DNA from 3 places in the Metabacillus sp. Hm71 genome. Region 3 is predicted to be linked to each of the others. Evidence: a T-box and tRNA genes for the amino acid it is inferred to sense, from the RefSeq annotation. Region 3 holds a T-box; the other regions hold tRNA genes.
The links. The T-box of region 3 lies ahead of serS (serine--tRNA ligase). A T-box ahead of a tRNA ligase gene usually reads a tRNA of that ligase, here a tRNA-Ser.

Region 1 (4,264 bases), 1.7 Mb from region 3:
CATATTCCATTTGTAGTTAAAGCCTAGACCACCTGACGAGGTAGGAGCGGTTACCATCGGCCAATCAGTTGAATCTTCAGCAATCATTAAAATATCAGGATCTTTTGCAAAAACAGCTTCATTTAATTTTCTTAAAAAGCTAACTGCGTAAGGATTCTCCACTAATTCATGTGAATTTGGCCAGTAAAGCATATTTGCAACTGCATCAACTCTGAATCCATCTACGTGAAAATGTTCCATCCAAAATATCGCATTTGAAATCAAAAAGCTTTGAACCTCTGGTTTGCCAAGATCAAAGTTTGCTGTTCCCCAATCCCAATTTTCTCGATCTTTTTCAGTTTTGTATTCATATGTAGGCTCACCATCAAACATATAAAGTCCATGGGAGTCCTTACAAAAATGTCCCGGCACCCAATCAATAATGACACCGATATTTTCTTGATGGCATGCATCAATAAATTCCATTAGCTCGTGAGGTGTCCCAAATCTACTTGTTGCAGAGAAATAGCCCGTTCCCTGATAGCCCCAAGAACGATCATATGGATGTTCGATAACTGGCAGCAACTCAATATGAGTAAACCCATGATCTATTACATATGGTATTAGTTCCTCTATTAATTCTTTGTAGCTGTACAACTCTCCATCTTCTTTTACTTTCCATGTACCTAAATGAACTTCGTAAATCGCCATTGGTCGATCATATGGCTGCTTAAGTCGCTTCTTTTTCTTCCATTTTTGATCCTTCCAAACATAGCCAGATAAATCATAAACAACAGATGCCGTATTTGGTCTTACTTCTGAAAAAAAAGCGTATGGATCTGCTTTTAACAAAGTCTCTCCATTAGCTGTCACAATTTCATACTTATATATTTCCCCTGCTTCTAATTGCGGAATAAATAAGCCCCATATCCCCTCCTCATTAATCCTTTCCATTTGATGATTTTGACCATTCCACTCGTTAAAATCACCAACAACATTTACCTGTCTTGCATGTGGTGCCCAAACACAGAAATTTGTACCTATAACCCCATTCAGTTCTTGTGTATGTGCACCTAAAAAACCATAGCTTTCAAATGACTGTCCCTCATGAAATAAATGAATATCATAGTCTGTTGGACAAGTGAGAGTCACATATGTCACCCTTTCTCTTAATATCTCTATGCTAAACATTCAAGACTTACTAGTAGATACCTGCAATGTAACCGCTACTTTTTTACGACATAATCCAACAAAACCTTTGAAGTTGAGGGTGAATGTTATACTTTTAAAATATAAGAAAAAGAAAGAAAAAAGGAAAGGAACTGCCCTAAAACCGTAGAAATACTTAAGAATTAAAAAGATGTTTTTGAAATTGAAATAATATAATTTGATTTAATGAAAGCGTTTAAATAACTAGGATTATGGACAAGTCAAACCACTATTTATTATAGTAATAAAACATTAAATTCGACTTTTTGTAGGAATTTGTTGAAAGTTCTTTTGAAGAAAAAAAGAAGGAAATTGATTCATGAATATCCTATTGAAGGATGATCTTTGCTGGTTGAATAAATAAACAAAGCTGAATTGAAAATGTCAAAAACATAGTAAAAGGAATTCATTTATTTTTATTAAAATAACTATAAGCCTTTTTAAGGACAAACGTCAACAAATAAGCATTGCCTAAATAATGTGAGGGTTCCATTAATGGTGGCTTTACCACTTGTTAAGATCAAAATCAATATGTATAGAAAAAAACACTGCAGGAATGCAGTGTTTTTTTGATGACCCGTACGGGATTCGAACCCGTGTTACCGCCGTGAAAGGGCGGTGTCTTAACCGCTTGACCAACGGGCCATTATGTTTGTTATATGGCGGAGAAGGAGGGATTTGAACCCTCGCGCCGCTTACGCGACCTACACCCTTAGCAGGGGCGCCTCTTCAGCCACTTGAGTACTTCCCCATATGGCTCCGCAGGCAGGATTCGAACCTGCGACCGATCGGTTAACAGCCGATAGCTCTACCACTGAGCTACTGCGGAATAAAATGTATGGTGGGCCTAAATGGACTTGAACCATCGACCTCACGCTTATCAGGCGTGCGCTCTAACCAGCTGAGCTATAGGCCCACTTTCTGGAGCGGGTGAAGGGAATCGAACCCTCATCATCAGCTTGGAAGGCTGAGGTTTTACCACTAAACTACACCCGCAAGTAAAATGGGGCGGCTGATGGGAATCGAACCCACGAATGTCGGAACCACAATCCGATGCGTTAACCACTTCGCCACAGCCGCCACATAAAATATATCAACTTTTTAAAAGGTGGCTCGGGACGGAATCGAACCGCCGACACATGGATTTTCAGTCCATTGCTCTACCGACTGAGCTACCGAGCCATTTAGTTTACGGCTTCCACTAAGCTTCGAATCTCTTCGTCAGCTCCATCGCTCACATCCTCACGTATTAACATACGCTCCGGTGCTCCCTCAGTCGCTTCCTCGACCTTCTCGCTTATTGAAACCCTTTTACTCTAGATTAGGAATTTTAAAATGGCGGTCCGGACGGGACTCGAACCCGCGACCTCCTGCGTGACAGGCAGGCATTCTAACCAACTGAACTACCGGACCATTTTGGTTGCGGAGGCAGGATTTGAACCTGCGACCTTCGGGTTATGAGCCCGACGAGCTACCAGACTGCTCCACCCCGCGACGATAATATAAATTAAAGTTTATCTATGCTCTTAGATATTGCCTAATAGAGACCGTCCCGATTTCAGGATGCTGATTCAAGAAGCAGCTCAATCGGTACGCTGATGATTATTCAGTGAAGCATATTCGTTCGTGCTCCACCCCGCGACGATAATATTAAATATAATATGGAGGAGGAAGGGGGATTCGAACCCCCGCGGGCTTTGACACCCCTGTCGGTTTTCAAGACCGATCCCTTCAGCCGGACTTGGGTATTCCTCCGTAATACTTTTTTTAAAATGGTGGACCTTGTAGGACTCGAACCTACGACCGGACGGTTATGAGCCGTCTGCTCTAACCAACTGAGCTAAAGGTCCAAAATGGTAGCGGCGGAGGGAATCGAACCCACGACCTCACGGGTATGAACCGTACGCTCTAGCCAGCTGAGCTACACCGCCAAAATAGAAGTTTAAGTTGAATTTATGGTGGAGCCTAGCGGGATCGAACCGCTGACCTCCTGCGTGCAAAGCAGGCGCTCTCCCAGCTGAGCTAAGGCCCCAAAAACAATTATAAGAGATGGTCGGGAAGACAGGATTCGAACCTGCGACCCCTTGGTCCCAAACCAAGTGCTCTACCAAGCTGAGCTACTTCCCGTACTAGATATCAGAGGTATGATGTGAGAGGTCAGAGATCTTTAAGTACTGCTTCGAAGCAAAGCCTTTAATCTAACTTCTGACTTCCGATTTCTCACTTCTAGAAATGGCGCGCCCGAGAGGAGTCGAACCCCTAACCTTTTGATCCGTAGTCAAACGCTCTATCCAATTGAGCTACGGGCGCAAGTCTAACTGGTGCCGAGGACCGGAATCGAACCGGTACGGTAGTCACCTACCGCAGGATTTTAAGTCCTGTGCGTCTGCCAGTTCCGCCACCCCGGCACTTATAAAGAGCGGAAGACGGGATTCGAACCCGCGACCCCCACCTTGGCAAGGTGGTGTTCTACCACTGAACTACTTCCGCATGATTTAGATGGTGCGGGTGAAGGGACTTGAACCCCCACGTCACAAGGACACTAGATCCTAAGTCTAGCGCGTCTGCCAATTCCGCCACACCCGCACGGTGTGTAAAATGGTGAGCCATGAAGGACTCGAACCTTCGACCCTCTGATTAAAAGTCAGATGCTCTACCAACTGAGCTAATGGCTCTTGTTTCAAAACACTCATAGGTTTGACGCCCAAATTTCAGAAAGCTTATTCAAGAAGCGGCTCAATTTGTGCGCTGAAGTTAATGCTTCGCAGCTTATTCATTCGTGCTCTACCAACTGAGCTAATGGCTCTTATTTTTTTGAAACAATAAGTGGTGCCGGCGAGAGGACTTGAACCCCCAACCTACTGATTACAAGTCAGTTGCTCTACCAATTGAGCTACACCGGCGTATTTAGTATTGTGTAATATATAGTCATTCTTACCTAACAGTCACCCAAATCTCAGGAAGATTAATCAAGAAGCAGCTCGATTTGTGTGCTGAAGCACAGCTTCGAAGCTTGTTCGATCGTGCTCTACCAATTGAGCTACACCGGCAAAATGGTGGAGGATGACGGGATCGA
Region 2 (4,264 bases), 250 kb from region 3:
CCGCCATATGAAGAAATTATTAACTATATTCAAAAACAAGAGTTAAAGGGTAAAGCAACGATTGTACAGGAAATTATGGTAGAGACAATCGATGATGCCTATAAAAGATTAATCCAACCATCCATCGAAAGGGAAATTAGAAAAGAATTATCAGAAAAAGCAGAGGATCGAGCCATTCATATTTTCTCAGAAAACCTCCGGAACCTGCTTTTGCAGCCGCCTTTAAAAGGAAGAATGGTATTAGGAGTAGACCCTGCGTATAGAACAGGCTGTAAACTAGCTGTCGTCGATCAAACTGGAAAAATGCTACATATAGGAGTCGTTTATCCCCATCCGCCAGTTAATAAGAAGGAGCAAGCGGTTGCGACTGTAAAAGATGTTTTAAAAACCTACAATATTGAAATCGTAGCGATTGGAAACGGAACGGCATCAAGGGAAACAGAACAATTTATCGCAGATGTTTTAAAAGAAATCGATGATGAAGTGTCTTACTTAATTGTTAATGAAGCTGGTGCTAGTGTGTATTCTGCTTCCGATTTGGCAAGAGAGGAATTCCCTGATTTGCAGGTTGAGGAGAGAAGTGCTGTTTCAATTGCAAGAAGACTGCAAGACCCATTGGCTGAGTTAGTGAAAATTGATCCTAAATCAGTTGGTGTTGGTCAATATCAACATGATGTTTCACAAAAAAAGCTAAATGAGTCGTTAACCTTTGTTGTTGAAACAGTTGTAAACCAGGTAGGAGTCAATGTTAATACCGCTTCATCTTCACTGTTACAATATGTTGCCGGCTTAAGTAAGGCTGTTGCGAACAATATTGTAAAGAAGAGAGAAGAGCTTGGGAGATTTTCAAACCGCAAGCAGTTAAAGGATATTCCTCGCTTGGGAGCGAAAACATTTGAGCAATGTATCGGTTTCTTAAGAATTATAGAAGGTGAGCAGCCTTTAGATCGGACCGGAATTCATCCTGAAAGATATACAGAGGTACAAAAGCTTTTGGATCAATTAAATGCTTCTGTTTCTGATTTAGGAAGTGAAGAGTTAAAAGAAAAGATCATGAATATAAATCTAAAAGAAACAGCAGAGGTCCTTGGAATTGGTGAGTTAACACTTAAAGATATATGTGATGCATTAATTCGTCCGGAAAGAGACCCGCGCGACGAAGTTTCAAAACCATTATTGAAAAAAGATGTATTAAAATTAGAAGACTTACAGCAAGGTATGGAATTGCAAGGGACTGTACGTAATGTCGTCGATTTCGGGGCATTCGTTGATATTGGTGTTAAGCAAGATGGCCTTGTTCATATTTCGAAATTAAGTAAATCCTTTGTGAAGCATCCGCTTGATATTGTATCGGTTGGAGATGTTGTAACGGTTTGGGTGGATGATGTTGATCATAAAAAAGGAAGAGTAGCCCTAACTATGGTGCATAATTAAAAAGAAACACTGCTTTTTATGAGCAGTGTTTTTCTCTATAGAAAAACCAGCACTGATTAAGTAATTTGATTTGGTAGCGATTTTTTTCATAAAAAGCACGTTGCATTTGATTTTGTAACCATGATGGCATTTGCGCATACCTCCTTAACCATTATAATGGAGTATGGGTGTTTATAATGTATGCAGAGTGCTAGTACGATGTACCATTTAATTGGGGGAAATGATCGTGGATGATACACAGCTTCAGAAAATCGTTGAGGATATTTCTTTGACCTATTTTCGAAAAAAATTCAACCACAAGGCAACCTTTAACAAAAGGCTGAGAACGACTGGAGGAAGGTATTTATTAAGAAGCCATAATATCGACGTTAATCCAAAGTATTATCAAGAGTACGGTCTTGATGAGGTAATTGGCATCATTAAACATGAGCTCTGCCACTATCATTTGCATTTAGAAGGAAGAGGCTATAAGCATGGTGATAAAGACTTTAAAGAATTACTAAAAGAAGTAGGTGCGCCGAGGTATTGTACACCTTTAAAACAAGAAAAAAAGGGGAATAGTGTTCTCCTGCAATATATATGCAAGAACTGTCATCAAATCTATAATCGTAAGCGAAGAGTTGATACAACTCGTCTAGTATGTGGGAAATGCGGTGGAAAAATCTCTCTGTATAAAAAGGGTTGACGGAATGAAGGGTACTATGATAAATTATAAAAGCCGTCGCTGATGGCGCAAAAAAATAATCATAAAAGAACTTCATTTAGTTAATATTGAAAAGGAGTATTGACAGGACAATCCTTACTCAATATAATAAAAGAAGTCTGTTGCAAAATATTCCGCAGTAGCTCAGTGGTAGAGCTATCGGCTGTTAACCGATCGGTCGCAGGTTCGAATCCTGCCTGCGGAGCCATATGGGGAAGTACTCAAGAGGCTGAAGAGGCGCCCCTGCTAAGGGTGTAGGTCGCGTAAGCGGCGCGAGGGTTCAAATCCCTCCTTCTCCGCCATATTTTATATGGCCCGTTGGTCAAGCGGTTAAGACACCGCCCTTTCACGGCGGTAACACGGGTTCGAATCCCGTACGGGTCATAGCCATATGTGGAAGAATAGGATGTGGGTCTAATTGCGTTAATTCGCAAAGCTCACCTCCTATTTATTTCCCTGATATAATAATTGGTCCGGTAGTTCAGTTGGTTAGAATGCCTGCCTGTCACGCAGGAGGTCGCGGGTTCGAGTCCCGTCCGGACCGCCATTTGTTAAATGAGTGCATGGTAAAAAATACAACTTGATTTATTCTTGATGAAGTGTTATCATTAAATTCTTGTTGTTATTTTAATAAATTGTTTTAAAAAACATTATTTCATTGGGCTATAGCCAAGCGGTAAGGCAACGGACTTTGACTCCGTCATGCGTTGGTTCGAATCCAGCTAGCCCAGCCATTTTTTAATACTCATTATAAAATGAGCCATTAGCACAGTTGGTAGAGAACGTATGAATAAGCTGCGAAGCATTAACATCAGCGCACAAATTGAGCCGCTTCTTGAATAAGCTTTCTGAAATTTGGGCGTCAATACTAAGAGTGTTTTGAAACTAAGAGCCATTAGCTCAGTTGGTAGAGCATCTGACTTTTAATCAGAGGGTCGAAGGTTCGAGTCCTTCATGGCTCACCATTTAACACACCATGCGGGTGTGGCGGAATTGGCAGACGCGCTAGACTTAGGATCTAGTGTCCTTGTGACGTGGGGGTTCAAGTCCCTTCACCCGCACCATTGTATTCATTCGCGGTCGTGGCGGAATGGCAGACGCGCTAGGTTGAGGGCCTAGTGGGGGCGACCCCGTGGAGGTTCAAGTCCTCTCGGCCGCACCAATTAATACTAAGTAAACTTTTTGAAAAAGTTATTGACTTAAATATTGATATTTGATATAATGTTTAAGTCGCTTCTGAAAGATTCTTGAACAAATATGCGCCCGTAGCTCAATTGGATAGAGCGTTTGACTACGGATCAAAAGGTTAGGGGTTCGACTCCTCTCGGGCGCGCCATATTACGGGAAGTAGCTCAGCTTGGTAGAGCACTTGGTTTGGGACCAAGGGGTCGCAGGTTCGAATCCTGTCTTCCCGACCAGTGGAGTCACTTTGCGGGTGTAGTTTAGTGGTAAAACCTCAGCCTTCCAAGCTGATGATGAGGGTTCGATTCCCTTCACCCGCTCCAAAAATGATCTTTGAAAACTAAACAAAACCAAGCGTGCCAACGTTAATTTCGATTAACAAACAACGTACTAAAATAGTACATTTTTTATGAGCTATATCAACTCTTTATTGGAGAGTTTGATCCTGGCTCAGGACGAACGCTGGCGGCGTGCCTAATACATGCAAGTCGAGCGAATCTGAGGGAGCTTGCTCCCGATGATTAGCGGCGGACGGGTGAGTAACACGTGGGTAACCTGCCTGTAAGATTGGGATAACTCCGGGAAACCGGAGCTAATACCGGATAACATTTCGAACCGCATGGTTCGAAGTTGAAAGGTGGCTTTTGCTACCACTTACAGATGGACCCGCGGCGCATTAGCTAGTTGGTGAGGTAACGGCTCACCAAGGCAACGATGCGTAGCCGACCTGAGAGGGTGATCGGCCACACTGGGACTGAGACACGGCCCAGACTCCTACGGGAGGCAGCAGTAGGGAATCTTCCGCAATGGACGAAAGTCTGACGGAGCAACGCCGCGTGAGCGAAGAAGGCCTTCGGGTCGTAAAGCTCTGTTGTTAGGGAAGAACAAGTACCGTTCAAATAGGGCGGTACCTTGACGGTACCTAACCAGAAAGCCACGGCTAAC
Region 3 (4,264 bases):
TGAAGGTGCATCGATGCTTCGTACAAAAGGTGAACCTGGTACAGGTAACATTGTTGAAGCTGTTCGTCATATGCGTAAAGTGAATGCGCAAATTCGTAAAGTTGCAGCGATGAGTGAAGATGAATTAATGACGGAAGCAAAAAATCTTGGTGCACCATTTGAACTTCTTCTTCAAATTAAAAAAGAAGGAAAATTGCCAGTCGTTAACTTTGCAGCTGGCGGTGTAGCAACTCCGGCAGATGCTGCATTAATGATGCAACTTGGAGCAGATGGCGTATTCGTTGGTTCAGGGATCTTCAAATCTGAAAATCCGGCTAAATTTGCTCGTTCAATTGTAGAAGCAACAACACATTATCAAGACTATGAACTAATTGCTCAGCTTTCAAAAGGTCTTGGAAGTGCTATGCAAGGAATTGAAATTTCAAGCCTTTTACCAGAGCAAAGAATGCAAGAGCGTGGTTGGTAATAAAAAGGAGTTTTTAACATGCTAAAAATCGGTGTTTTAGGCCTGCAAGGGGCTGTAAGAGAACATATTCGCTCTGTTGAGGCATGTGATGCTGAAGGGATCGTCATTAAGACTGTAGAACAGCTTGATGAAGTGGATGGTTTAATTATCCCAGGCGGAGAAAGCACAACAATGCGTCGTTTAATTGATAAGTACAACTTTATGGAGCCTTTAAAGAATTTTGCTGCTGCTGGAAAGCCGATGTTTGGCACATGTGCTGGATTAATTTTACTTGCCAAAAACATTGTTGGAAACAGCGAGCCTCATTTAGGGCTATTAGATGCAACCGTTGAACGTAATTCCTTTGGCCGTCAAAAAGACAGCTTTGAGGCGGAATTAATGATTACTGGTGTCGGTGAGGACTTTGTAGGTGTATTTATCCGGGCACCGCATATTGTTGAGGTAGGAGAAGATGTTGAAATCCTGGCGAAACATAACGGACGAATTGTTGCAGCACGTCAAGGACAGTTCCTCGGATGCTCATTCCACCCGGAATTAACGGATGATCATCGTATGACGCAATTATTTATAAATATGGTAAAAGAATCAAAATAGATGTATAAAAAGCTTGCAGGTGCTGTAAACTTGTAGTAAATTTATGATTACTAAAATGTATATGTTAACGTGATGATAGGAACTAGTAGCAGGATCTTCTATCTGCAGAGAGCCGATGCTTGGTGGAAATCGGTGATAGATGCTTGTGAATCCATCCTTGAATGAATGGCTGAACAGGGTTTTAACACTAACTAGGCGATTCCGGCTATGACCGTTATTCATTAAGTGAAAAATACGTTATGTATTTTTAACTAGGGTGGCAACGCGGGTAACTCTCGTCCCTTTTTGGGGACGGGAGTTTTTTATTTTATTCTAGTTATATTAAAGCTCATTGTTGATTTTTCAACTAATCAACACAAAATTATTTGAGCTATTTTATAATAAATGACAAAGGAGAATGAAGCATGTTAGATATTAGGTATTTGCGTGCGAATTTTGAAGAAGTAAAAGAAAAGTTATCAAAACGCGGCGAAGATTTAACAGATTTCGGAAAATTTGAGGAATTGGATAAAAAGAGAAGAGAGCTCATTGCATCTACTGAAGAACTCAAAAGCAAACGAAATGATGTTTCATCTCAAATTGCGCAATTAAAAAGAGAAAAGCAAGATGCTGATCATTTAATTAAAGCAATGAAAGAGGTAGGAGAAGAGATTAAAGTTCTTGATGACCAATTGCGTGAGGTTGAAGCGGAATTAGATCAATTGCTTTTATCAATTCCAAATATTCCACATGAGAGTGTGCCGATTGGTGATACTGAAGATGATAATATTGAAGTTCGCAAATGGGGCGAATTACCAAAGTTTGATTTCGAACCAAAACCGCATTGGGACATTGCAGATGGGCTAAAGATATTGGATTTCGAACGAGCTGCAAAGGTAACAGGAAGTCGTTTCGTTTTTTATCGCGGATTAGGTGCAAGATTGGAAAGAGCGCTTTTTAACTTTATGCTTGATCTTCATATCGAGGAGCATGGATATACAGAAATTTTGCCGCCATTTATTGTAAACCGCGACAGTATGACTGGGACTGGTCAATTACCAAAGTTTGAAGAGGATGCTTTTAAAATTGCAGGTGAGGATTACTTTTTAATTCCTACTGCTGAGGTACCGGTAACCAATTTGCATCGCGAGGAAATTTTAAATGTTGAACAGCTTCCAATTTGCTATGCGGCGTTTAGTGCAAATTTCCGTTCGGAAGCAGGGTCTGCAGGTAGGGATACGAGAGGATTAATTCGTCAGCATCAATTCAATAAGGTTGAGCTAGTCCGCTTTGTTAAACCTGAAGACTCTTATGAGGAGCTTGAAAAGCTTACAGGACACGCTGAAAAGGTTCTTCAGCTACTAGGATTGCCATACAGGGTTTTAAGCATGTGTACGGCCGATCTAGGCTTCACAGCAGCTAAAAAATATGACCTTGAAGTTTGGATTCCTAGCTACGGAACATACCGGGAAATTTCTTCTTGCAGTAATTTTGAAGCATTCCAGGCACGCCGTGCAAACATACGCTTCAGACGTGATGCGAAAGCCAAGGTTGAACATGTTCATACCTTAAATGGATCAGGATTAGCGATCGGAAGAACGGTAGCCGCCATTTTAGAAAACTATCAACAAGAAGATGGATCAGTTATTATTCCAGAAGTTTTAAGACCATATATGGGAAATAAAGAGCGAATCAGCATTCAGTAATAAAACGAATTGATCGAAACAGGGAGTTTTGATTCATTAAAAAACTCCTTGTTTCAATCTGTATAAAGCTATTCTATCGCGAGCATGCTAATTAATAGAAAAAGTTTTTAATTTTTTTCACGAAATTGTTGACAAGCATAATAGTATATGATAAATTAAATCTTGTCGAAACGGAGGAATACCCAAGTCCGGCTGAAGGGATCGGTCTTGAAAACCGACAGGGGTGTCAAAGCCCGCGGGGGTTCGAATCCCCCTTCCTCCTCCATAATTTAAACCATTATCTCATATTTAGCGCATAAAATATGGGGATTGATACAATCGTTACATTTGTAGTAACGATTTTTTTTATGTTCTTTTTAAAAAAAATAGCAATCACAAAGAGGAGCATGCTATCCTTTGTGATTGCTATTTTTCAATTTTAACGTAATCCTTGTAATTGAAAGTCTCGCTTTATTTTTTTAATAACCTCGATTGCTCGATAAAATACCCAATTCGCTCAATAATCGGTTCGATAGTTTGTTCATTTTTCATGATATCATAGTCGTTAATATTCACTCGTAAAACAGGACAAGCATTAAAGTTATTAATCCAATTTTCATAGCGGCGATGCATTTCCTCCCAATATTCAACAGGGGTTTGCTGTTCCATTGGTCTGCCTCGTAATTTTATTCTTTCTAAAATATCATCTAAGCTTCCCTCAAGATAGATAAGAAGGTCCGGGTGTGGGAAATAAGGCGTCATCACCATTGCTTCAAAAAGATTTGTATACGTTTCGTAATCAACTGCAGACATTGTGCCTTTTTCATAATGCATTTTGGCGAAGATGCCCGTATCTTCATAAATGGATCGATCCTGTATAAATCCTCCGCCATATTCAAATATTTTCTTCTGTTCTTTAAAACGTTCAGCAAGGAAATAGATTTGCAAGTGAAAGCTCCAGCGTTCAAAATCAGCGTAAAACTTATCTAAATAAGGATTTGAATCAACCTTTTCGAAAGAGGTCTTGAAATTCAACGCGTTCGCTAGTGCATTTGTCATCGTTGATTTTCCTACACCAACAGTACCGGCAATTGTAATAACCGAGTTGTGTGGAATGTTATATTTATCTAGTAGTTTCATTTGAGCTGGCTCCTTTTTGAAAATGCTGATCTAAATGTTTGAAGATCCTGGTTAAATCATGTTTGTTTTTAACAAAATCTAAAGAGTCACCATTAAGTCTAATAACAGGTACAGAAGGGTGATTCTTTTCCCATTCAATCATTGCTATTTCATAGTCTACTGAAAGCTGCAAAAGATACTCTGGATCAATATTGCGCTCAATTTCTCGTCCTCTTGCTGCAATACGGGTAAGCAATGTTGGAAGACTTGCATGTAAATAGATGATTAAGCTAGGTGTAGGCATATCTGCTGTTAATATTTCGTAGATTTTTACATATTTATCGTATTGTTCTTTTTTTAATGTACGCTTGGCAAAGATAAGATTTTTATAAATATGATAATCCGCTACCACAGGTTTATT

Region 1: it encodes a tRNA-Ser, which carries the amino acid that the T-box ahead of serS (serine--tRNA ligase) is inferred to sense. The anticodon was not compared.
Region 2: it encodes a tRNA-Ser, which carries the amino acid that the T-box ahead of serS (serine--tRNA ligase) is inferred to sense. The anticodon was not compared.

The regions. Positions count from the first base shown of each region.
Region 1 covers NZ_CM200278.1:4,422,809-4,427,072, forward strand. The annotation lists gene glgB (1,4-alpha-glucan branching enzyme) at 1-1,170, opposite strand, end outside; tRNA gene ACSVDH_RS21880 (tRNA-Glu) at 1,762-1,833, opposite strand; tRNA gene ACSVDH_RS21885 (tRNA-Ser) at 1,849-1,939, opposite strand; tRNA gene ACSVDH_RS21890 (tRNA-Asn) at 1,943-2,017, opposite strand; tRNA gene ACSVDH_RS21895 (tRNA-Ile) at 2,028-2,104, opposite strand; tRNA gene ACSVDH_RS21900 (tRNA-Gly) at 2,111-2,184, opposite strand; tRNA gene ACSVDH_RS21905 (tRNA-His) at 2,193-2,268, opposite strand; tRNA gene ACSVDH_RS21910 (tRNA-Phe) at 2,298-2,370, opposite strand; tRNA gene ACSVDH_RS21915 (tRNA-Asp) at 2,525-2,601, opposite strand; tRNA gene ACSVDH_RS21920 (tRNA-Met) at 2,606-2,682, opposite strand; tRNA gene ACSVDH_RS21925 (tRNA-Ser) at 2,851-2,943, opposite strand; tRNA gene ACSVDH_RS21930 (tRNA-Ile) at 2,962-3,038, opposite strand; tRNA gene ACSVDH_RS21935 (tRNA-Met) at 3,043-3,119, opposite strand; tRNA gene ACSVDH_RS21940 (tRNA-Ala) at 3,145-3,220, opposite strand; tRNA gene ACSVDH_RS21945 (tRNA-Pro) at 3,239-3,315, opposite strand; tRNA gene ACSVDH_RS21950 (tRNA-Arg) at 3,422-3,498, opposite strand; tRNA gene ACSVDH_RS21955 (tRNA-Leu) at 3,508-3,596, opposite strand; tRNA gene ACSVDH_RS21960 (tRNA-Gly) at 3,607-3,678, opposite strand; tRNA gene ACSVDH_RS21965 (tRNA-Leu) at 3,689-3,774, opposite strand; tRNA gene ACSVDH_RS21970 (tRNA-Lys) at 3,788-3,863, opposite strand; tRNA gene ACSVDH_RS21975 (tRNA-Thr) at 4,016-4,091, opposite strand; tRNA gene ACSVDH_RS21980 (tRNA-Val) at 4,243-4,264, opposite strand, start outside.
Region 2 covers NZ_CM200278.1:266,966-271,229, forward strand. The annotation lists gene ACSVDH_RS01405 (Tex family protein) at 1-1,434, shown strand, start outside; gene cmpA (cortex morphogenetic protein CmpA) at 1,451-1,564, opposite strand; gene ACSVDH_RS01415 (SprT family protein) at 1,661-2,119, shown strand; tRNA gene ACSVDH_RS01420 (tRNA-Asn) at 2,271-2,345, shown strand; tRNA gene ACSVDH_RS01425 (tRNA-Ser) at 2,349-2,439, shown strand; tRNA gene ACSVDH_RS01430 (tRNA-Glu) at 2,450-2,521, shown strand; tRNA gene ACSVDH_RS01435 (tRNA-Asp) at 2,608-2,684, shown strand; tRNA gene ACSVDH_RS01440 (tRNA-Gln) at 2,797-2,871, shown strand; tRNA gene ACSVDH_RS01445 (tRNA-Lys) at 3,027-3,102, shown strand; tRNA gene ACSVDH_RS01450 (tRNA-Leu) at 3,116-3,201, shown strand; tRNA gene ACSVDH_RS01455 (tRNA-Leu) at 3,214-3,299, shown strand; tRNA gene ACSVDH_RS01460 (tRNA-Arg) at 3,397-3,473, shown strand; tRNA gene ACSVDH_RS01465 (tRNA-Pro) at 3,479-3,555, shown strand; tRNA gene ACSVDH_RS01470 (tRNA-Gly) at 3,569-3,642, shown strand; rRNA gene ACSVDH_RS01475 (16S ribosomal RNA) at 3,747-4,264, shown strand, end outside.
Region 3 covers NZ_CM200278.1:20,997-25,260, forward strand. The annotation lists gene pdxS (pyridoxal 5'-phosphate synthase lyase subunit PdxS) at 1-466, shown strand, start outside; gene pdxT (pyridoxal 5'-phosphate synthase glutaminase subunit PdxT) at 485-1,060, shown strand; T-box leader at 1,124-1,346, shown strand; gene serS (serine--tRNA ligase) at 1,465-2,745, shown strand; tRNA gene ACSVDH_RS00100 (tRNA-Ser) at 2,918-3,010, shown strand; gene ACSVDH_RS00105 (deoxynucleoside kinase) at 3,196-3,864, opposite strand; gene ACSVDH_RS00110 (deoxynucleoside kinase) at 3,848-4,264, opposite strand, start outside.